DNA from 4 places in the Streptomyces capillispiralis genome. Region 4 is predicted to be linked to each of the others. Evidence: riboswitches for the same ligand, from Rfam matches in the RefSeq annotation. Region 4 holds a riboswitch; each other region holds the start of a gene.

Region 1 (5,174 bases), 2.6 Mb from region 4:
GGTCACCATCGGCGGACAGCGCGTCGCGGCCGGCGACCCGGTCCTCGTCGTCCTCGCCGCCGCCAACCGGGACCCGGAGCGGTTCGACGGCCCGGACGTGCTCGACCTCGGCCGCCGCGACAACCAGCACCTGGGATACGGCCACGGCATCCACTACTGCCTGGGCGCCCCGCTGGCCCGTCTGGAGGGGCAGACCGCGCTCGCCACGCTGCTGACCCGGCTGCCGGATCTGCGGCTCGCCGTGGAACCGGCCGAACTGCGGTGGCGCGGCGGACTCATCATGCGCGGACTGCGCACGCTGCCGGTGGAGTTCACTCCTGCGCACACCTGAGGGCCGACCGCCGCGCCCAGTGCCCCGGAGCGGACCAGCGCAAACATGACTCGCCCTCAACTCTGTGATCTTCACGTGATCTGCGCGGCATGAACTTGTGACAAGTGATCCTCTGCCGATACGTTCACCCATCAGCGCGGCCCTTCGGCTTCACTCGCCGCGCGGGTCATCGCTGTCTCGCGAAAGGTCTCCCGCATGCTCTCCGGGAACGGTCGGCACCGCCGCCCCCGCCAGGCTCCGGCTCTTCTCGTCGCGGCCGGAGTGACCGGCTCCGCCATCGCCATCCCGCTCCTCGGAGCCGGCAGCGCCAGCGCGGCCGACGGCGCGACCTGGGACCGCGTCGCGGAGTGCGAGAGCGGCGGCTCCTGGAGCCAGAACACCGGCAACGGTTATTACGGCGGCCTGCAGTTGACCCAGGACGACTGGGAGGCCTACGGCGGCCTGGACTACGCGTCGAGCGCCGACCAGGCCAGCCGGGGCCAGCAGATAGCCGTGGCCGAGCGGGTCCTCGCCGACCAGGGCGTCGGCGCGTGGCGCACCTGCGGCCTGCTCGCGGGCCTGGACCAGGACTCGGCGTCGGTCGACATCGACACGGGTGTCGCGGAGGACTCGACGCCGGACCCGTCCGGATCGCCGGACTCCGGTGACGCGTCCGCCTCCTCCTCGCCGTCGCCCACGTCCGAGCCGTCGTCCACCGCGGACGCCACGGAGGGTTCGAAGTCCCCGGAGGGCGCGGAGAGCCCGGAGAGCACGGCCGACGCGTCCGCCGACGCCTCCGTCGGGACCGACACCGGCACCTCCCCCTCCGCTTCGGCCACCCCGAAGACCGACGAGTCGGACAAGCTGGGGCAGACCGACGGCTCTTCGGGCCTCACCGGAACCGAGGGCACCGGCTCCGGCCGTCACCGCGGCGGCAGCGCCGAGGAGGGCGTGACCGAGGACCGTACGTCCGAGTCGTCCGGCCGGCACGCCTCGCGCGGCGACGACGCCTCGCGCGACGCCGCCGACGGCTCCTACACCGTGCGCACCGGGGACAGCCTGTCGTCCATCGCCGACTCCCTTGAGCTGGACGGCGGGTGGCGCGCCCTGTACGCGGAGAACGAGCAGGTCGTCGGCACCGACCCGGACCTCATCCTGCCGGGCCAGGAGCTCGCTGTCGGGGTCGAACCGGGCGAAAAGTGACGCCCGAAAACGCCTGGGCACGGCGGCAGTTGGCGTCATGATTCGCGGCGAATGTCCGATTTAAAGGCTGTGAGAGATAGGTCTCAGAAGCCCTGATCGTCTTTGTCATTCCGCCGATCACGTGCCTACGGTCGAGACCGCTCGCCAATGCGGGCCCCGGCCGCCGCAACGCCGAATCCTGCCAGTGGCGGCCCGGGAACAGTCGTCGCGTCATGCGCCGTAGGCAGGAGCGGGGGACCCAAGGTAAGTGCCGGGCCCAGCAGTTGTGGCTGGCTCGGCTTGGGGTGAAGCCGCGGTTCGTGAGAGCCGTGGCCGGGCAACTCAACCGGCCCGAACCCGACAGCTCACCTCGCAGGCGTCGGTGAGGGGATCAACCATGCTGTTTTCCGGCAAGGGCAAGCACCGCCGTCCGTCCAAGGCCACCCGCGCCATCGCCGTCACCGGTGTCGTCGGTGCCGCCGTCGCCGCCCCGCTGATGGCGGCCGGCAACGCCTCCGCCGCCACCGCCTCCGAGTGGGACGCCGTCGCCCAGTGCGAGTCCGGCGGCAACTGGTCCATCAACACCGGCAACGGCTACTACGGCGGTCTGCAGTTCTCCGCCTCCACCTGGGCCGCGTACGGCGGCACCGCGTACGCCGCCTCCGCCGACCGGGCCAGCAAGGCCCAGCAGATCGAGATCGCCGAGAAGGTCCTCGCGGGCCAGGGCAAGGGTGCCTGGCCGGTCTGCGGCGTGAACCTGTCGAACACCCCGTACAGCGGCGGTGGCTCCGCGCAGGGCACCGAGAGCCAGGGCACCGGCTCCGCCGAGACCCGCGAGACCGAGCAGAAGGCCTCCCGCTCCGCCGAGCGCCCGGCCGCCGAGCAGAAGGCGGAGAAGAAGACCGTCACCACCCCGACCGGCAAGAAGGTCGCCAAGGGTGACGGCGAGTACAAGGTCGTCAAGGGTGACACCCTCAGCACGATCGCCGAGGAGCACGGCGTCGAGGGCGGCTGGGCGAAGCTGTTCGACCTGAACGGCGACATCGTCGAGGACGCCGACCTCATCTACCCGGGCCAGCAGCTGCACCTCAAGTAAGCGGCAGCCCCCTGCTCCCCGCCCCGGTGCGTCTCCCCCCGTACGCACCGGGGCGGGGTTTTTTCGCGCGGGTTTCCGGATTCGGCTTTGTTCCGTTCGGAAACAATTTACGCTCGGTTCTGTCCACGGGGCGGTCGACCGGCTGGCCGATCGCCCGGAGCCGGTTAGGCTCGGACTCGCAGGACCCACCGTGGTCCCGCCCACCCGCGTCACATCCAAGAAGGAGATGCTCGTGCCGTCCATCGACGTCGTCGTAGCCCGGGAAATCCTGGACTCCCGAGGCAACCCCACGGTCGAGGTCGAGGTCGGCCTCGACGACGGCAGCACGGGTCGTGCCGCCGTCCCGTCCGGCGCCTCCACCGGCGCCTTCGAGGCCATCGAACTCCGTGACGGCGATGCCAACCGTTACCTGGGCAAGGGCGTCGAGAAGGCCGTGCTGGCCGTCATCGAGCAGATCGGCCCGGAGCTCGTCGGCTACGACGCCACCGAGCAGCGCCTGATCGACCAGGCGATGTTCGACCTGGACGCCACCGACAACAAGGGCTCCCTCGGCGCCAACGCCATCCTCGGTGTCTCGCTCGCCGTTGCCCACGCCGCCTCCGAGGCGTCGGACCTGCCGCTCTTCCGCTACCTGGGCGGCCCCAACGCGCACCTGCTGCCGGTGCCGATGATGAACATCCTGAACGGCGGCTCGCACGCCGACTCCAACGTGGACATCCAGGAGTTCATGATCGCCCCGATCGGCGCGGAGTCCTTCTCCGAGGCCCTGCGCTGGGGCGCCGAGGTCTACCACACGCTGAAGAAGGTCCTGAAGAGCAAGGGCCTGGCCACCGGCCTCGGCGACGAGGGCGGCTTCGCCCCGAACCTCGGCTCCAACCGCGAGGCCCTCGACCTCATCCTCGAGGCCATCAAGGAAGCCGGCTACACCCCCGGCGAGCAGATCGCCCTCGCCCTCGACGTCGCCGCCTCCGAGTTCTACAAGGACGGCGTCTACACCTTCGAGGGCAAGGAGCGCAGCGCCGCCGAGATGACCGAGTACTACGCGGAGCTCGTCGACGCGTACCCGCTCGTCTCCATCGAGGACCCGCTGTTCGAGGACGACTGGGAGGGCTGGAAGGTCCTCACCGGCAAGCTCGGTGACAAGGTCCAGATCGTCGGCGACGACCTGTTCGTCACCAACCCCGAGCGCCTGGCCCGCGGCATCGAGGAGGGCGCCGCCAACGCCCTGCTGGTCAAGGTCAACCAGATCGGTTCGCTGACCGAGACCCTGGACGCCGTCGAGCTGGCCCAGCGCAACGGCTTCAAGTGCATGATGTCCCACCGCTCCGGCGAGACCGAGGACGTCACCATCGCCGACCTGGCCGTCGCCACCAACTGCGGCCAGATCAAGACCGGCGCCCCGGCCCGCTCCGAGCGCGTCGCCAAGTACAACCAGCTGCTGCGCATCGAGGAGATCCTCGACGACGCCGCGGTGTACGCCGGCCGCAGCGCGTTCCCGCGCTTCAAGGGCTGAGCGCCGCCCGCACAGGCGGCGTCGTCCGTACGTCCCCGTACTCGGTCCCGTACCGTGTGCGGGGACGTACGCACGTATGACCACGCACGCAGGCGAACCGGAGGCGGAGACATGGCGGTGAAGGACCGGGACCGTTTCTCCACCGCGACCAGGATCCGGCTGATCGGTGAGCAGACCGCGGCACGGGTGTACCGCTCGCAGACCAAGCGCCAGGCCCGCCGCTCGCGGCTGACCGGCCGGGCGGCGCTGCTCGCCCTGGTGGTCTGCTCGCTGATCGTGGCCCTCGCCTACCCCATGCGGCAGTACGTCTCCCAGCGCGCGGAGATCGCCGACCTCCAGCAGGAGCAGGACGAGACCCGGCAACGGGTCGAGCGGCTGCGGGACATGAAGGCGCGCTGGCAGGACGACGCCTACGCCGAGCAGGAGATCCGCCGGCGGCTGCACTACGTCATGCCCGGCGAGACCGGCTACATCGTCATCGACCCGGGTACGGCGAAGACGGCCCGCACGGATCTGGAAGCCGCCGACCGCCCCTGGTACGCGAACGTCTGGGACGGCGTCGACAAGGCCGACGCCGCCGCCCAGTGACCTCCGATACGGAAAGCCCCGGAAAGACAGGTATGGAAACCCCTCCGCCCACGACCCCGCGCACCGAGCCCACCGAGGCGGACGTCGAGGCCTTCAAGCAGCAGCTCGGGCGGCCCCCTCGCGGGCTGCGCGCCATCGCGCACCGCTGCCCCTGCGGGCAGCCGGACGTCGTGGAGACCGCGCCGAGGCTGCCCGACGGCACCCCCTTCCCGACGCTGTACTACCTCACCTGCCCCCGGGCCGCCTCGGCGATCGGGACGCTGGAGGCGAACGGCGTGATGAAGGAGATGACCGAGCGGCTGGGCACCGACCCGGAGCTGGCGGCCGCCTACCGCGCGGCGCACGAGGACTACATCCGGCGCCGCGACGAGATCGAGGAGCTGAAGGGCTTCCCGAGCGCGGGCGGCATGCCGGACCGGGTGAAGTGCCTGCACGTCCTGGTCGGCCACTCGCTGGCGGCCGGACCGGGTGTCAACCCGCTGGGC
Region 2 (5,174 bases), 1.1 Mb from region 4:
GGGTGACCCTGCACAACCGGGGACCCGAGGTCGAGCTGATGCGCGCCGACTCCGCCACCTGGACCCTGCCCGACCGGGAGCACTGGCGGCTGTCCCAGCTGCACGGCCGCTGGGCCGCGGAGTCCCGGCTGGCCCGCTCCCCGCTGACCTACGGGGAGAAGGTCATCGGCAGCCGGCGCGGTCACACCGGGCACCAGCACCTGCCGTGGGTCGCGCTCGACACCGACGCGACCGAGGAGCGGGGCGAGGTCTACGGCTGCGCCCTCGGCTGGTCGGGGTCTTGGCGCATCGGTGTGCACCGCCTCCCCGACGCCCGCGTGCAGATCACCGGCGGCGCGGGGCACGACGACTCCGGCCTGCTGATGCTCGGCACCGGCGAGACGTACGTCACGCCGGTCTTCGCGGGCCTGTGGAGCGACGGCGGCTTCGGCGGCGCGAGCCGCGCGTGGCACGCCTACCAGCGGACGTTCGTCGTCCCCGACGCGGACCGGGACCGGCCGGTGCTCTTCAACTCCTGGGAGGCCACCGGCTTCGACATCGGCGAGGAGCAGCAGCGGGCGCTCGCCGAACGGGCCGCCGCGATGGGCGTCGAGCTGTTCGTGGTGGACGACGGCTGGTTCGGCGCGCGCACCGGCGACCGGGCAGGACTGGGCGACTGGACGCCCAACCCCGACCGCTTCCCGGGCGGCCTGAAGCCCCTCGCGGACCATGTGCACGGGCTCGGGATGCGGTTCGGCATCTGGGTCGAGCCGGAGATGGTCAACCCCGACAGCGACCTGTACCGGGCGCACCCCGACTGGGTGCAGTTCCAGCCGGGGCGCCGGCGCACGGAGTTCCGCAACCAGCTCGTCCTCAACCTCGCGCGCGACGACGTGCGGGAGCACCTCTGGCGCCGGCTCGACGCGCTGCTCTCCGGCGCCCCCGTCGACTACGTGAAATGGGACTTCAACCGCTGCTTCACCGACGCGGGCTGGCCCGACGACCCGTATCCGCAGCGGCTGTGGACCGACCACGTGCGCGGGCTGTACGCCCTGCTGGACCGGCTGCGGGCGGCCCACCCGGGGGTGGCCTTCGAATCCTGCTCGGGCGGCGGCGGCCGGATCGACCTGGGTGTCCTCTCGCGTACCGACCAGGTGTGGACCTCGGACAACACCGACCCCCTCGACCGGCTCGCCATCCAGCACGGCTTCAGCCAGCTCCACCCGGCCCGGGTCATGGCCGCCTGGGTCACCGACAGCCCGAACGCGATGCTCAACGGCCGGGTCAGCACGCTGCGCTTCCGGTTCGTCAGCGCGATGGCCGGAGTGCTGGGCATCGGCGGTGACCTCGCGCGGTGGAGCGGAGAGGAGCTCGCCGAGGCGCGGGAGTGGGTCGCGCTCTACAAGGAGATCCGGCCCGTGGTGCAGCGCGGCGACCTGTACCGGCTGCGTCCGCCGGAGGGCGGGCTGAGCGCGGTGCAGTACGTCCTCGGCGACGACACCGTCGTCCTCGCCTGTCTTCAGGCGCAGCACTACGGGGAGCCCGTGCCCGCGCTCCGGCTGCGCGGCCTCGACCCGGCCGCCTCGTACGAATGCCTCGAAACGGGCGAAGTGCACCGTGGTGCCGTCCTGCTGCACCACGGGCTGCTCACCGGTCTGCGGGGGGATCTGGACGCCGCGGTGTTCCGGCTGAGGCGCCTGTGATTGGATGATTAGGTCGTTCTGTCCGATTAAGTAGCTTCGGTATAACGTGCCCCGAAAGAAAGGGAGATGGGGAGGGGGTGCGTGAGCATCGTCATATCCGTGACGATGTGTTGTCGCCATGTTCACGTAATTTCGAGCAATGGCAAGGGAATTCGGCGCGGAATCGGAATCCCGGTCGACGCTCGGTGACGTCCTTTCCGTCCGTGGATCACGGAAAAAGGCATACCCGGAGAACCTCGCGCTTGTCCCTTCACGTCCGGGTCGCTTACGTTCGCCACCGATCCGGACGGACGCCTAATCCTGCCGCCGCCCGGAGCCCGCACACACTGACCCGTGTACGGCAGGAGCGGGGGACCCACAGGTACGACTGCCTGTTCCGGTCTCCGGAACGGCTTGGGGTTAAGCCGCGCGAAAGCGCGGCCGGGCATCTCCAGTCCGAACCCGACAGCTCACCTCGTAGGCGCCGGAGAGGAAATCGTCATGCCCGCGAAGGGTAAGCACCGCCGTACCAAGGCCCAGCGTTTCACCCGCTCCATAGCCGTCGCCGGAACCGGTGGCGCCGCGCTCGCCCTGCCGCTCCTCGGCGCCACCGGCGCGCACGCCGCCACGCCGCAGGCGGCCCCCGAGAAGGCCGTCCAGTCCCTTTCCGCGGCCGGCCAGAAGGCCGCCGCCCAGAAGAGCGACGACGCCCGCACGTACACCGTGAAGGCCGGCGACTACCTCGCCAGGATCGCCGAGACGCAGGACGTCGACGGCGGCTGGAAGAAGCTCTACGCGGACAACCGCGAGGTCGTCGGTGACGACCCGTCGCTCATCCACCCCGGTCTGAAGCTCTCCCTCGACGGCGAGGCCGCCAAGAGCGCGCCGGAGAAGTCCTCTTCCGCCGACCCGGCCGCTTCCGCCGAGCCGAAGGCCGAGAAGCCCGCCGCGAAGCCGTCCGAGCAGCCCTCGGCGGACACCTCCGCGCAGCAGACGACCACCGACCAGGCCGCGAACACCTCCGGTCACAGCTCCCCGGTGCCCGGCGGATCCCTCGGCACCGCCTACAAGGTGGCCGGCAGCATGTGGTCCAGCGGCTACCACACCGGTGTCGACTTCGCCGTCCCGACCGGCACCTCGCTGAAGGCCGTCGGTTCCGGCACGGTCGTCTCCGCGGGCTGGGCCGGCGCGTACGGGAACCAGGTCGTCATCAAGCTCGCCGACGGCTACTACGCCCAGTACGCCCACCTGTCCTCGCTGTCCGTCTCGGCCGGCCAGACCGTGAGCGGCGGCCAGCAGGTCGGCCTCTCCGGCTCCACCGGCAACTCGACCGGCCCGCACCTGCACTTCGAGATCCGCACCACGCCGGACTACGGCTCCGACGTCGACCCGGTCTCCTACCTCCGCTCCAAGGGTGTCGCCATCGGCTGACCCCGAGCGAACCGCCTGACACGCCGCCGAAGGCCGGACCCCGATCCCCGGGTCCGGCCTTCGCCGTATTCCGTAGTTGGCCAACATTTTGAGAGTGTCTTATCTCACCGACCGTCAACCCATTCCTACGGTCGCGTAGGTCACATTCCAAGGTGAATCATGAGCGGTTGTGGCAGACGATTCGAAGAATGACAGCAGAACAGTGATCGGGTCGTACGTGGCGGTGGGGGACAGCTTCACCGAGGGCGTCGGCGATCCCGGCCCCGACGGGGCGCTCGTCGGCTGGGCCGACCGGTTCGCCGTGCTTCTCGCCGACCTCCGGCCCGAAGGCGACTTCCAGTACACGAACCTCGCGGTGCGCGGAAAACTGCTGGACCAGGTCGTGGCGGACCAGGTGCCCCGCGCCGTCGAACTCGCCCCCGATCTCGTCTCGTTCTGTGCGGGCGGCAACGACATCCTCCGGCCGGGCAGCGACCCGGACGAGGTGGCCGAGCGTTTCGAGCGGGCGATCGCCGCGCTCAGCGCCGTGTCCGGCACGGTGATGGTGACGACCGGCTTCGACACCCGCGGCGTCCCCCTGCTCAAACACCTGCGCGGCAAGATCGCCACGTACAACGGGCACGTACGGGCCGTCGCCGACCGGTACGGCTGCCCCGTGCTCGACCTGTGGTCCCTCAGGAGCGTCCAGGACCGCAGGGCCTGGGACGCCGACCGGCTGCACCTGTCACCCGAGGGGCACACCCGCGTGGCGCTCCGCGCGGGCCAGGCCCTGGGCCTCCAGGTCCCCGCCGACCCGGAACAGCCCTGGCCGCCCCTGCCGCCCCGCGGCACGTTCGAGGTCCGCCGGGACGACGTCCACTGGGCCCGCGAGTACCTGGTGCCGTGGATCGGCCGCCGGCTGCGCGGCGAGTCCTCGGGGGACCACGTGACCGCCAAGGGCGCGCTGTCGCCGGACGACATCAAGGTACGGATCGCGTCGGTGGCGTGACGATCACGCGGGACTGGCGTGTGCGGCCGGCGGCCGCGGCGGACGTCGAGGCGGTGGCCGAACTGCGCGCGCTGGTGCTCCGCCCGGATCTGGAACGGCTCGGACGGTACGACGGCCGACGGGTGCGGCAGCGGCTCCGGGACGGCTTCGACCCCGCCCACACCTGGGTGATCGAGGTGGGCGGCGCCTTCGCCGGCTGCGTGGCGCTGCGGCCGGCGGAGGACGCCCACTGGCTGGAGCACTTCTACCTGGCGCCCGGGCACCAGGGCGACGGCATCGGCTCGGGCGTGCTGCGCGCGCTGCTGGAGCGGTGCGACCGCGCCGGGGCCGTCGTCCGGCTGAACGTGCTGCGGGGCAGTGCGGCCCGGCGGCTGTACGAACGGCACGGGTTCACGGCCGAGACCGAGGACCCGGTGGACGTGTTCATGGTGCGCCGGCCGCACCGGCCGTCCCTCCCGCATCCGGCCCCGCCCCGCCGGACCGGCCGCACATAATGGAATGTCTGACCGACGACCTGGAGGTACCGTGGCCGCTTTCCGTCTTCCGAGCTCCGGGCTCAGCGCCCTGCGGCCCGTGGCCTTCGGCGCGGACCCCACGGGCGAGCGCATGGCGCGCATCCGCAGATCCCCGCACTTCAGGGACGGCGTGTTCCAGAACCCGGGAGGCACCGCCAGGATCCGTCCCTCGGGCTCGACCCGGGACCTGGCGAAGACGTACATCGACAAGGAGAGCCGGTCCCGCCGCGCCCCGCAGGGCACGATCCCGGTGCACTCCACCACCCTCGCCGACCTCTCCCGCCCGCCGGCCACCGGTCTGCGCCTGACCTGGATGGGCCACTCCAGCGTGCTCGCGGAGATCGACGGGCACCGGGTCCTGTTCGACCCCGTCTGGGGCGAGCGCTGCTCGCCGTTCCCCTTCGCCGGGCCCCGGCGGCTGCACCCCGCGCCCCTGCCGCTGGCCGCGCTCGGCCCGGTCGACGTCGTGGTGATCTCGCACGACCACTACGACCACCTGGACCTGCCCACGATCAAGGCGCTGGCCGGCACGGACACGCTGTTCGCCGTGCCCCTGGGCGTCGGGGCGCACCTGGAGCG
Region 3 (5,174 bases), 1.4 Mb from region 4:
CCCTTGGGCGGGGTGAACGCGAAGGTCGACGCGGCCGGCCGGTCGAAGCTCACCTGGGTGAAGCCGACGTCCACGACGGCGGCGCCGCCGCTCGCGGGGGTGAGCGTGAACTTCAGCGGCATACCGGTCCTGTGGTCGACCGCGATGCTGATCGCGCCGACCGTGGAGCCGGACTGCCGGGGCTTGACGACCAGCTTGTACGCGTCCCGGCCGGCCACCTGGGCGGTGCCGTCGACGGTCACGGACGTGGTGTCGTCGACCGCCTTCAGCGCTTCCTCGGCGAAGTCCTTCGGGGTGGCCGGGGGCTGGTGCTCCCGGTCCTTCGCGGACTCCTCGACCGTGCCGTGGTAGACCTGGTTGGACGCGCTGTCGTAGCCCCAGACGTCCTTGCCGTTGTGGATCAGGCTGTACTCGGCGGCGTTCTCCAGGAGCGACAGCTTCTGCCGGTCCGGGCCGTCGGCCGCGACCCGCAGGGTGTGCGTCCCCGAGGCCAGTTCGGTGAGCTTGGCGGACGGGTCGGCCGAGGAGCCGTCCCCGCCCTCGCCCCGCTCGCCCGCGCCGGAGGCGAGACTGCTCTCCAGGCCGCCGAGGTCCGGCAGACCGAGGTCCGTGGTGATCTTCACGGTGCCGGACAGCTGCTCGACGTCCGACTTCGCGATCTTCTCTATCAGTTGTGCGGCGGTGATCTCCGGCAGATCCGGGTCGCCGGAGTCGGCGAGGGCCGGGACGAGCCCGATGGTCGCGGCCGCCACTCCCATCACGGTGACCGGGACGACGTACCGCGCGGCCCTGCGCCGCCTCGCGCGCGGCTCGCCGGCCTCCCCCGCGGTCGTCATGTCGTCGGATTCGTACGGTGCCATGTGTGCCCTACCTCCGTGGTCGGCGGCGGCTTCCGTCTCGTGTCCTCGCACCAGTCTCATTCCCGAGCCGCCATTCTCACCCGAACCGGTGAGAAGTGGTGTTGTCCGTCGTGGTCCATCTGACCAAATCCGGCGGGCGCACGCGTCAGACCCCGGACTCAACTCCGTGTACTGCTGGGGTATGACACGGGGAGTGATTCCCTCCCCCGACCAGTAGGGGTCGGGGCGGAGTTCGGGAGCGGAACGGGGCGGGGCGGGGGCCGGAACCCGTAGGGGTGGGGGCCGGGTCCGGTAGGGGCGAGGCCGGGACCCGTAGAGGCCGGGGCGTGGCCGGGGTCAGCCCGCGCGGTGCACGACCGCGTCGCACAGCTGCACGAGGGCGGCCTTGGCGTCGCACTCCCGCAGCGGGGCCAGCGCCGCGCGCGCCTCCTCGGCGTAGCGCACGGTGTCCCGGCGGGCGTGCTCCAGCGCGGGGTGGGCGCGCAGCAGACGCAGCGCCTCGGCGTGCCGGGCGTCGTCGGTGAGGTCGGAGTCCAGCAGCTCGCACAGGGCGATGTCCTCGGCCAGCCCCAGCCGGGCCGCCCGCTCGCGCAGCCGCAGCACGGGCAGCGTGGCGATGCCCTCGCGCAGGTCGGTGCCGGGGGTCTTGCCGGACTCGTGGGAGTCGGAGGCGATGTCCAGGACGTCGTCGGCGAGCTGGAAGGCGACGCCGAGCCGCTCGCCGTACTGGGTGAGCACGTCCACCACCGTCTCGTCGGCGCCGGACATCATCGCGCCGAAGCGGCAGGAGACGGCGACCAGCGAGCCGGTCTTGCCGCCGAGGACGTCCAGGTAGTGGTCGACCGGGTCCCGGCCGTCCTGGGGTCCCGCCGTCTCCAGGATCTGCCCGGTGACCAGCCGCTCGAACGCCTGGGCCTGCACCCGCACCGCCTCGGGACCGAGGTCGGCCAGGATGTGGGAAGCCCGCGCGAAGAGGAAGTCGCCGGTGAGGACCGCGACGGAGTTGCCCCAGCGGGCGTTCGCGCTGTCCACCCCGCGCCGCACCTCGGCCTCGTCCATCACGTCGTCGTGGTACAGCGTGGCCAGGTGGGTCAGCTCCACGACGACGGCGGAGGGCACGACCCCGGGCGCGTAGGGGTCGCCGAACTGGGCGGAGAGCATCACGAGCAGCGGGCGGAACCGCTTGCCGCCGGCCCGCACCAGGTGCTGGGCGGCCTCCGTGATGAAGGGCACCTCGCTCTTGGTGGCCTCGAGCAGCCCCTCCTCGACAGCCGTCAATCCGGCCTGGACATCGGCTTCCAGAACCTGGTCCCGCACGCTCAGCCCGAACGGCCCGACGACGGTCACGAGGGGTCTCCTGTCTGCTGGTGTCTACTGGCGATTACACGGTTTGTCGATAGGTCGCTGCCATCACTCAAGTCAGCGTATCCGGTCACGTTTCGATCACCGCCAGCACCCAGGGTCACAAGCCGGGCGATACGGGATCAGGGGCGGAGTGATTTTGATCGGTTGATCACAAGGGACATTCTCCGACTTTCCGCCGCGCGTCGATCCACTCCCCGACACGGCCGCCGCCCCCGCCCCTCGACCGCTCCCCGGCCCACTCCCCGGCCCGCTCCTCACCCCGCCCGCCGGCCCGCTCCCCGGCCCGCTCCTCGACCCATTCCTCGGCCCGCTCTTCGGCACGCGCACCATCCTGCCCGCCCCTCCGCCCGATTTGCCGTAAATACCAAGCGGAATCCGCTTGGTGAGCAATGCTCCACCGGCGCGTGATCAGTGAAGTGAGTCACGCGCGCGGCACCGCGTCCACCACACCCCCGCTCCCGCGTCCGCCCGCGCCCCGGCGCCGAGTTGACCCTTGGCGACAGCAAAGGATCAAGCACCCCAAACCCCCCATTGGAAGATCAAACGGCATACCGGGTGATGCCCACACTTGTTCCCGACATGTGCTCTCGCATACGTTCCGGGCCTGCCGGGTGGACGCCCAGTCCTGCCGCCACCCGCACCACACCCAACGACGAACTCACGCACGGCAGGAGCGGGGGACCCAGGTAAGTCGCCGGGCCGGCCATCGCGCCGGAACGGCTAGGGGTGAAGCCGTGCCCTCAGGGGCACGGCCGGGCACTCTCCCGCCCGAACCCGACAGCTCACCTCGCAGGCGTAGGAGAGGAACCCAGACATGCCCGCACACGGTCAGCACCGCCGCTCCGGCGCCCGCCGCCTCGTCCGCTCCCTCGCCGTCGCCGGTACCGGCGTCGCCGTGGTCGCCCTGCCGCTGTTCGGCGCCACCAGCGCCTCCGCGCAGACCACGACGGCCGCCACGGCCACCACGGCCTACCCGGACAACCTCGACGGCTGGATCCGCGAGTCCCTGTCCGTCATGGCGCAGCACGGCATCCCGGGCAGCTACGAGGCCATCCACCGCAACATCATGCGCGAGTCCTCCGGCAACCCGGCCGCCATCAACCTCTGGGACTCGAACGCCGCCGCCGGCACCCCGTCGAAGGGCCTGCTCCAGGTCATCGACCCGACCTTCCAGGCGTACCACGTGCCCGGCACCCCCTTCGACCCGTACGACCCGGTCGCCAACATCACGGCGGCCTGCAACTACGCCGCCGACCGCTACGGCTCGATCGACAACGTCTTCGGCGCGTACTGAGGCGCGGATCCGGACCGCGGCCCGGGGACGTCCCGGGCCGTGTCCCCGGACAGGTCCTGGGCCGCCCGCCGGCGGACGGGCCCGGACGGGCCGCCGAACAGCCGCTCGAGGACGACGGCCACGCCGTCGTCCTCGTTCGACGCGGTGACCTCGTCAGCCACCGCCTTCAGCTCGGGGTGGGCGTTGGCCATGGCGACGCCACGGGCCGCCCAGTCGAACATGGGGATGTCGTTCGGCATGTCGCCGAAGGCGAGGGCGTGCTCCGGGCTCAGCCCCAGGTGCTCGGCGGCCAGCGCCAGCCCCGTCGCCTTGGTGACCCCGCACGGCTGGAGCTCCACCGTGCCCGGCCCCGACATGGTCACCGTGGCCAGCGAACCGACCACCGACCGGGCCGCCGCCGCCAACGCGTCGTCGGACAGCCGGGCGTGACGCAGCAGCACCTTGCTGATCGGCCGGTCCCACAGGTCACCGCGCCGCTCGACCCGTACGGCGGGCAGGGTCGGGTGCGGCATCAGATAGCCGGGCTCGATCAGCGTCAGCCCGTCGACCCCGTCCTGGTCGACCGCGGCGTACACCTCCCCCACTTCGGCCTCGATCTTGCCGAGCGCGGTCTCCGCCAGTTCCCGGTCCAGCGTGACCGACCACAGCAGGCGGTCCGCGCCGGCGTCGTACACCTGCGCGCCCTGTCCGCACACCGCGAGCCCCGTACTGCCGAGGTCGTCCAGGAGCGGCCGCACTCTGGGGGCCGGGCGCCCCGTCACCACGAGGTGCTCGGCACCGGCCCGCGCCACCCGCGCGAGCGCGGCGACGGACCGGTCGGAGAGGGTGTCGTCGCCGCGCAGCAGCGTCCCGTCCAGATCGGTGGCGATGAGTGAATATGCGGTGGGTGCGGCCATGATCAGAGAATACGGACAACACGACGGTCCGCCTCACATCGCCCGGAACCGCTTGCGCGACCGCGTCCGTCACGCTAGAGAAGCGTTCCGCCATCACCGGGTACGGACTGGTTGAGGACGGTGCGGACCTCTTTCCCCGTTTGGCAAGAACATGCTCCGCTATCTACCGTCCACCTGCTCCCGGGCGGTACCTTCCAAGGGTCCAGGGGGGACTTGATCGGGGGGTCAGGTGAGCAGTGGACGCATGCGCGTGCTGAGGCCCGAGGAGCTCGGCGAGGGGGAACGGGAGCGCTGGCGGGAACTGCGCGCCGCGACGGACGCACCACGCAATCCGTTCATGGAACCGGAGTTCACCACCGCCGTCGGCCGGGTCCGGCCGCAGGCCAGGATCGCGGTGCTGTACGAGGGGGCGGAACCGGCGGGCTTCCTGCCGTACGAGCGGGGCGCGCTGGGACAGGGCCGGGCGATAGGGCTCGGGGTGTCCGACTGCCAGGGCGCGGTGCTGGGCCCCGGGCACACCCCGGAGACCGCTGAACTGCTGCGGGCCTGCTCGCTGTCGAGCTTCGCCTTCGACAACCTGGAGGCCGGGCAGGGGCTGTTCGTGCCGTACGCGGCCGAGGAGCACGCCACCTACGTCATCGACGTGGAGAAGGGCTACGAGACCTACGAGTCGGTGCTGCGCACCCAGTCGCCCAAGTTCCTCAAGACCACCCTCGCCAAGGAGCGCAGGCTCGGCCGGCAGGCCGGACCGGTGCGGTT
Region 4 (5,174 bases):
AGGTGCCCGTCATCGAGGCCGCCATCGACGAGGAGCTCGCCCGCTTCGCCGACGAGGGCCCCACGGCCGAGGAGATGGAGCGCGCCCAGGCCCAGCTGGAGCGCGAGTGGCTCGACCGGCTCGGCACGGTCGCGGGCCGCGCCGACGAACTGTGCCGGTACGCCGTCCTGTTCGGCGACCCCCAGCTCGCCCTGACCGCCGTCCAGCGCGTGCTCGACGTGACGGCGGAGGAGGTGCAGGAGGTCGCGAAGTCCCGCCTGCGCCCCGACAACCGCGCGGTGCTCGTCTACGAGCCCGTCGCCCCCGAGGCCGAGGACACCGAGGAAGCCGCCGCAGTCGCCGGCACCGACGAGAACGAGGAGGCGGCCAAGTGACCGAGCTCGCCACGATGGACTTCCACCCGCAGCCCCAGGCGGGCGAGGCCAGGCCCTGGGCCTTCCCGGCCCCCGAGCGCGGCACGCTGGACAACGGCCTGACGGTGCTGCGCTGCCACCGCCCCGGCCAGCAGGTCGTCGCCGTGGAGGTGATCCTCGACGCGCCCCTGGAGGCCGAGCCGGCCGGCCTCGACGGCGTCGCCACGATCATGGCGCGGGCCTTCTCCGAGGGCACCGACAAGCACTCCGCCGAGGAGTTCGCCGCCGAACTGGAGCGCTGCGGCGCCACCCTGGACGCGCACGCCGACCACCCCGGGGTCCGCCTCAGCCTGGAGGTCCCGGCCTCACGGCTCGCCAAGGGCCTCGGACTGGTCGCGGACGCCCTCAGGGCGCCCGCGTTCGCCGACAGCGAGGTCGAGCGGCTGGTCCGCAACCGCCTCGACGAGATCCCGCACGAGCTGGCCAACCCCTCCCGCCGCGCGGCGAAGGAGCTCTCCAAGGAGCTGTTCCCGGCGAGTTCGCGCATGTCGCGTCCCCGCCAGGGCACCGAGGAGACGGTCGAGGGCATCGACTCGGCGGCCGTGCGCGCCTTCTACGAGCAGCACGTCCGCCCCGCCACGGCGACCGCGGTGGTCGTCGGTGACCTCACCGGCATCGACCTGGACGCGCTGCTCGGCGACACCCTGGGCGCCTGGACCGGCTCCCCGGGCAAGCCGCGCCCCGTCCCGGCCGTGGTCGCCGACGACACCGGCCGGGTCGTCATCGTGGACCGCCCCGGCGCCGTCCAGACGCAGCTGCTGATCGGCCGCATCGGACCCGACCGGCACGACCGCGTGTGGCCCGCGCAGGTGCTCGGCACCTACTGCCTCGGCGGCACCCTCACCTCCCGTCTGGACCGCGTCCTGCGCGAGGAGAAGGGCTACACCTACGGCGTGCGGTCGTTCGGGCAGGTCCTCAGGTCCGCCCCGGACGGCACGGGCGCGGCGATGCTGGCCATCAGCGGCTCCGTCGACACCCCGAACACCGGTCCCGCCCTCGGCGACCTGTGGACGGTGCTGCGCACCCTCGCCGCGGAAGGACTGACCGACGCGGAACGCGACGTCGCCGTGCAGAACCTCGTCGGCGTGGCGCCGCTGAAGTACGAGACCGCCGCGGCCGTCGCGAGCACCCTGGCCGACCAGGTCGAGCAGCACCTGCCCGACCACTACCAGGCGGACCTGTACCGGCAGTTGGCCGCGACCGGCACCGTGGAGGCCACCGCGGCGGTCGTCAAGGCCTTCCCGGTGGACCGCCTGGTGACCGTCCTCGTCGGGGACGCGGCGCAGATCAAGGCGCCCGTCGAGGCCCTCGGCATCGGGGAAGTCACCGTCGTTACGGCCGAGTAGCGAGCCGCGGAGGCGCACACGCGCGTGAGGCCCTGGTGACACGCGAGTCACCAGGGCCCACTCATGCCCGAATTGCGACGGAGGATGCCCGTCTGCCCTGTGGGATGCGCTACAAAAGCCGTGATCCGCTTGGGGATCGAAAGATCTCCCGCTTAGCGTCTTCCGGGCTGTTCGTCGGGCAGTGCGCCGCACCCGCGGCAGCGGACAGCCATCGCCGAGTCCCCGTACGGCGCGAGCCAGGGGAGCCGGGGACCCACCGTAGTCCCTGGGGTGAATCGGACGCCCGCGCGTGTCGTGAGGGAGTCCGTAGGAGACCTTCCTGCTCCGAACCCGTCAGCTAACCCGGTAGGCGAGAGGGAAGGAAAGGACCAGCCTCCACATGGCGTTCACCCGCGCCTCCGGGAAACACCGTCGTCCGAGCCGGACGCAGCGCGGCACCGCCCGCGCGGCGGGCGTCGCGGCGCTCGCCACCTCCGGCGTCGTCGGTTCCCTCGCGGCCCCCGCGCTCGCCGCCGGACCGGCCGCCGCACAGACCGGCCTCACCCCCGTCGTCACCCTGGGCGACGCGGTCGCCGACCGGATCGACGCCCAGGCGGCCGCCCAGCACGAGGCCGCCCGGGAGGCCGCCGAGGCCGCCGCGCGGAAGGCGGCCGAGCAGGCCGCGCGCGAGAAGGCCGCCGAAGCGGCAGCCGAGGCCCGAGCGGAGAAGGAGCGCGCCGCGCGGGAGGCCGAGCGCAAGCGTCTCAACACCTTCGTCTCCCCGATCGCCGGCTCCTACGTGTCGACCGGCTACAAGAGCGGCGGCGCCGTCTGGTCCTCCGGCAGCCACACCGGTGTCGACTTCCACGCCGCGAGCGGCACCCCGGTCCGGTCGGTCGGCATCGGCACCGTCGTCGAGGCCGGCTGGGGCGGCGCCTACGGCAACCAGATCGTCATCAGGATGAACGACGGCACGTACACCCAGTACGGTCACCTGTCCTCCCTCGGCGTCTCGGTGGGTCAGCAGGTCACCGCAGGGCAGCAGATAGGCGTCTCCGGCGCGACCGGCAACGTCACCGGCGCGCACCTGCACTTCGAGGCCCGTACGACCGCCGAGTACGGCTCCGACATCGACCCCGTCGCCTACCTCCGCGCGCACGGCGTGAACCTCTGACACCCGCGGCCGGCCGCCCGCGCGGCGGCCCCGCTCACCGTGGCCCCGGCTCCCGAGCCGGGGCTTTCGGCGTTTCAGCGGGCCGCTTGTCCAAAAAATACGCATGGTTTCCGTACCCCCTTCGGAAAATCCCGCTGATTTCAATAGAGTCACGGAACACACGTCGATCTTCGACGTTTCACGGGGATTAAGCCGGAGGTCGGTCATGCGTATTCCCGCGCACTCGGTGTGCACGGCGATCCGGGACGACATCGTCGCGGGTGTCCACGAGCGCGGCAGCCGGCTCACCGAGGAACTCCTCGCCCGTCGTTACGGCGTCTCCCGCGTCCCCGTCCGGGAGGCCCTGCGCACGCTGGAGGCCGAGGGCTTCGTGGTGACCCGGCGCCATGCGGGCGCGTGCGTGGCGGAACCCACCGAGCAGGAGGCCGCCGACCTGCTGGAGATGCGCCTGCTGCTCGAGCCGCTCGGCGCCTCCCGCGCGGCACAGCGCCGCACCGAGGCCCATCTGAAGGTGCTGCGCGGCTTGGTCAGGCTCGGGCAGGAACGCGCCCGTCAGGGCAACAGCGAGGACCTGCGCTCCCTGGGCGGCTGGTTCCACGAGACGCTCGCCCAGGCCTCCGGCAGCCCGGCGCTGGCGTCGACGCTGACCCAGTTGCGGCACAAGATCGCCTGGATGTACGCCACCGAGGGGCCGCCCGACCCGGTCGAGTACTGGGCGGAACACGGCGCGATCGTGGACGCCGTGGGGCGCGGCGACGGCGACCGCGCGCGGGCCGTCACGGCGCTGCACACCGAGCGCGCGAGCGCCGCGCACCGGCTGCGTCTCGCCCCCGGCGGCGAGCGGGCCGGCCGCACGGACCGTGTGAGGAACTCGCAACATCCCGTAAACACGCCGAGCCTGCGGCATTAACACGAGGGCCGTATACAAAGAAGAGCATTTCGTGCCGAAGTCATTCCGCTGCCCTTTTCCGCAGTGCGGTGAATTCACGGCCGCGGCTTTCCGTGTGCCCGCGCGGACAATTCTGGGTGCCCGCGCGAACAATCCGAGGTGCTCGTGCGGATGCTTTGGCGTACCCGGGCGGACGCGTTCCTTTCTGCCCGTGCGGATGGAGTCCCGTGCGGTGCGCTCCCGTGTCCGCGCGCACAACGCGCGCCGGGGAATGCGGCCGGCCGATCCGGTGGGCAGGGAACACGACGGAGCCGCGCCACCCGGGAAGGGCGACGCGGCTCCGCGGCTGTCACACGTGGGCTCAGACGGTCTCGGGAAGTTCCTCGAGGCCCTCGGAGACCAGCTTCGCCAGACGGTCCAGGGCGACGTCCGCGCCCTCCGCGTCGGAAGCGAGGACGATCTCCTCGCCGCCCTGGGCGCCCAGGCCGAGGACGGCCAGCATGGAGGCCGCGTTGACGGGGTTGCCCCCGGCCTTGGCGATCGTCACCGGGACGCCTGCGGCCGTGGCGGCTCGGACGAAGATGGAGGCGGGGCGGGCGTGGAGACCCTCGGCCCAGCCGACGTTGACGCGGCGCTCAGCCATGTGTTGCTGCCCTTCGCTGTTCAGGGTTGTCTAGACCAGTTTCCCACATCGTGAAGCGCGGCCCGGAGCGGCCTGCGCGCCCGCTCCCGGTGACCGCCGGACCGCGGCCTCGGTCCGGCTCCCGTCCACCACAGACTGCCTCGCGCCGTTGTCGTACGCGAGCCGTACTCTGGGGCCCATGCAGACCTCGTCGGACCGGCACGAGTATCCCGCCCACTGGGAGGCCGACGTGGTGCTGCGCGACGGCGGCACCGCGCGCGTCCGCCCCATCACCGTTGATGACGCCGAGCGCCTGGTCAGCTTCTACGAGCAGGTGTCGGACGAGTCGAAGTACTACCGCTTCTTCGCGCCCTACCCTCGCCTGTCCGCCAAGGACGTCCACCGCTTCACGCACCACGACTTCGTGGACCGGGTGGGACTCGCGGCCACCATCGGCGGCGAGTTCATCGCCACCGTACGCTACGACCGGATCGGCGCCGACGGGACGCCCGCCTCCGCGCCCGCCGACGAGGCCGAGGTCGCCTTCCTCGTGCAGGACGCCCACCAGGGCCGGGGCGTCGCCTCCGCCCTGCTGGAACACATCGGTGCCGTCGCGCGGGAGCGCGGCATCCGCCGGTTCGCCGCCGAGGTGCTGCCCGCCAACACCAAGATGATCAAGGTGTTCCGGGACGCCGGGTACACGCAGAAGCGCAGCTTCGAGGACGGTGTCGTCCGCCTGGAGTTCGACCTC

What was found. Region 4 has a riboswitch for cyclic di-AMP ahead of FHX78_RS08210 (M23 family metallopeptidase). Riboswitches for the same ligand answer to the same signal wherever they lie in the genome.
Region 1: it holds a riboswitch for cyclic di-AMP, as region 4 does, so the genes downstream of both, FHX78_RS20200 (transglycosylase family protein) here and FHX78_RS08210 (M23 family metallopeptidase) in region 4, are expected to answer to the same signal.
Region 2: it holds a riboswitch for cyclic di-AMP, as region 4 does, so the genes downstream of both, FHX78_RS03685 (M23 family metallopeptidase) here and FHX78_RS08210 (M23 family metallopeptidase) in region 4, are expected to answer to the same signal.
Region 3: it holds a riboswitch for cyclic di-AMP, as region 4 does, so the genes downstream of both, FHX78_RS14215 (transglycosylase SLT domain-containing protein) here and FHX78_RS08210 (M23 family metallopeptidase) in region 4, are expected to answer to the same signal.

The regions. Positions count from the first base shown of each region.
Region 1 is NZ_VIWV01000001.1:4,644,313-4,649,486, forward strand. It holds gene FHX78_RS20190 (cytochrome P450 family protein) at 1-331, shown strand, start outside; gene FHX78_RS20195 (LysM peptidoglycan-binding domain-containing protein) at 527-1,513, shown strand; cyclic di-AMP (ydaO/yuaA leader) riboswitch at 1,719-1,886, shown strand; gene FHX78_RS20200 (transglycosylase family protein) at 1,890-2,588, shown strand; gene eno (phosphopyruvate hydratase) at 2,821-4,101, shown strand; gene FHX78_RS20210 (FtsB family cell division protein) at 4,213-4,689, shown strand; gene FHX78_RS20215 (DUF501 domain-containing protein) at 4,722-5,174, shown strand, end outside.
Region 2 is NZ_VIWV01000001.1:930,678-935,851, reverse strand. It holds gene FHX78_RS03690 (alpha-galactosidase) at 1-1,682, shown strand, start outside; cyclic di-AMP (ydaO/yuaA leader) riboswitch at 1,997-2,160, shown strand; gene FHX78_RS03685 (M23 family metallopeptidase) at 2,163-3,092, shown strand; gene FHX78_RS03680 (SGNH/GDSL hydrolase family protein) at 3,295-4,080, shown strand; gene FHX78_RS03675 (GNAT family N-acetyltransferase) at 4,077-4,574, shown strand; gene FHX78_RS03670 (MBL fold metallo-hydrolase) at 4,606-5,174, shown strand, end outside.
Region 3 is NZ_VIWV01000001.1:3,391,213-3,396,386, forward strand. It holds gene FHX78_RS14200 (LolA family protein) at 1-860, opposite strand, end outside; gene FHX78_RS14205 (polyprenyl synthetase family protein) at 1,197-2,207, opposite strand; cyclic di-AMP (ydaO/yuaA leader) riboswitch at 2,866-3,036, shown strand; gene FHX78_RS14215 (transglycosylase SLT domain-containing protein) at 3,040-3,519, shown strand; gene FHX78_RS14220 (HAD family hydrolase) at 3,483-4,415, opposite strand; gene FHX78_RS14225 (GNAT family N-acetyltransferase) at 4,660-5,174, shown strand, end outside.
Region 4 is NZ_VIWV01000001.1:2,036,037-2,041,210, reverse strand. It holds gene FHX78_RS08220 (M16 family metallopeptidase) at 1-374, shown strand, start outside; gene FHX78_RS08215 (M16 family metallopeptidase) at 371-1,759, shown strand; cyclic di-AMP (ydaO/yuaA leader) riboswitch at 1,962-2,126, shown strand; gene FHX78_RS08210 (M23 family metallopeptidase) at 2,139-2,912, shown strand; gene FHX78_RS08205 (GntR family transcriptional regulator) at 3,118-3,822, shown strand; gene FHX78_RS08200 (HPr family phosphocarrier protein) at 4,163-4,444, opposite strand; gene FHX78_RS08190 (bifunctional acetate--CoA ligase family protein/GNAT family N-acetyltransferase) at 4,623-5,174, shown strand, end outside.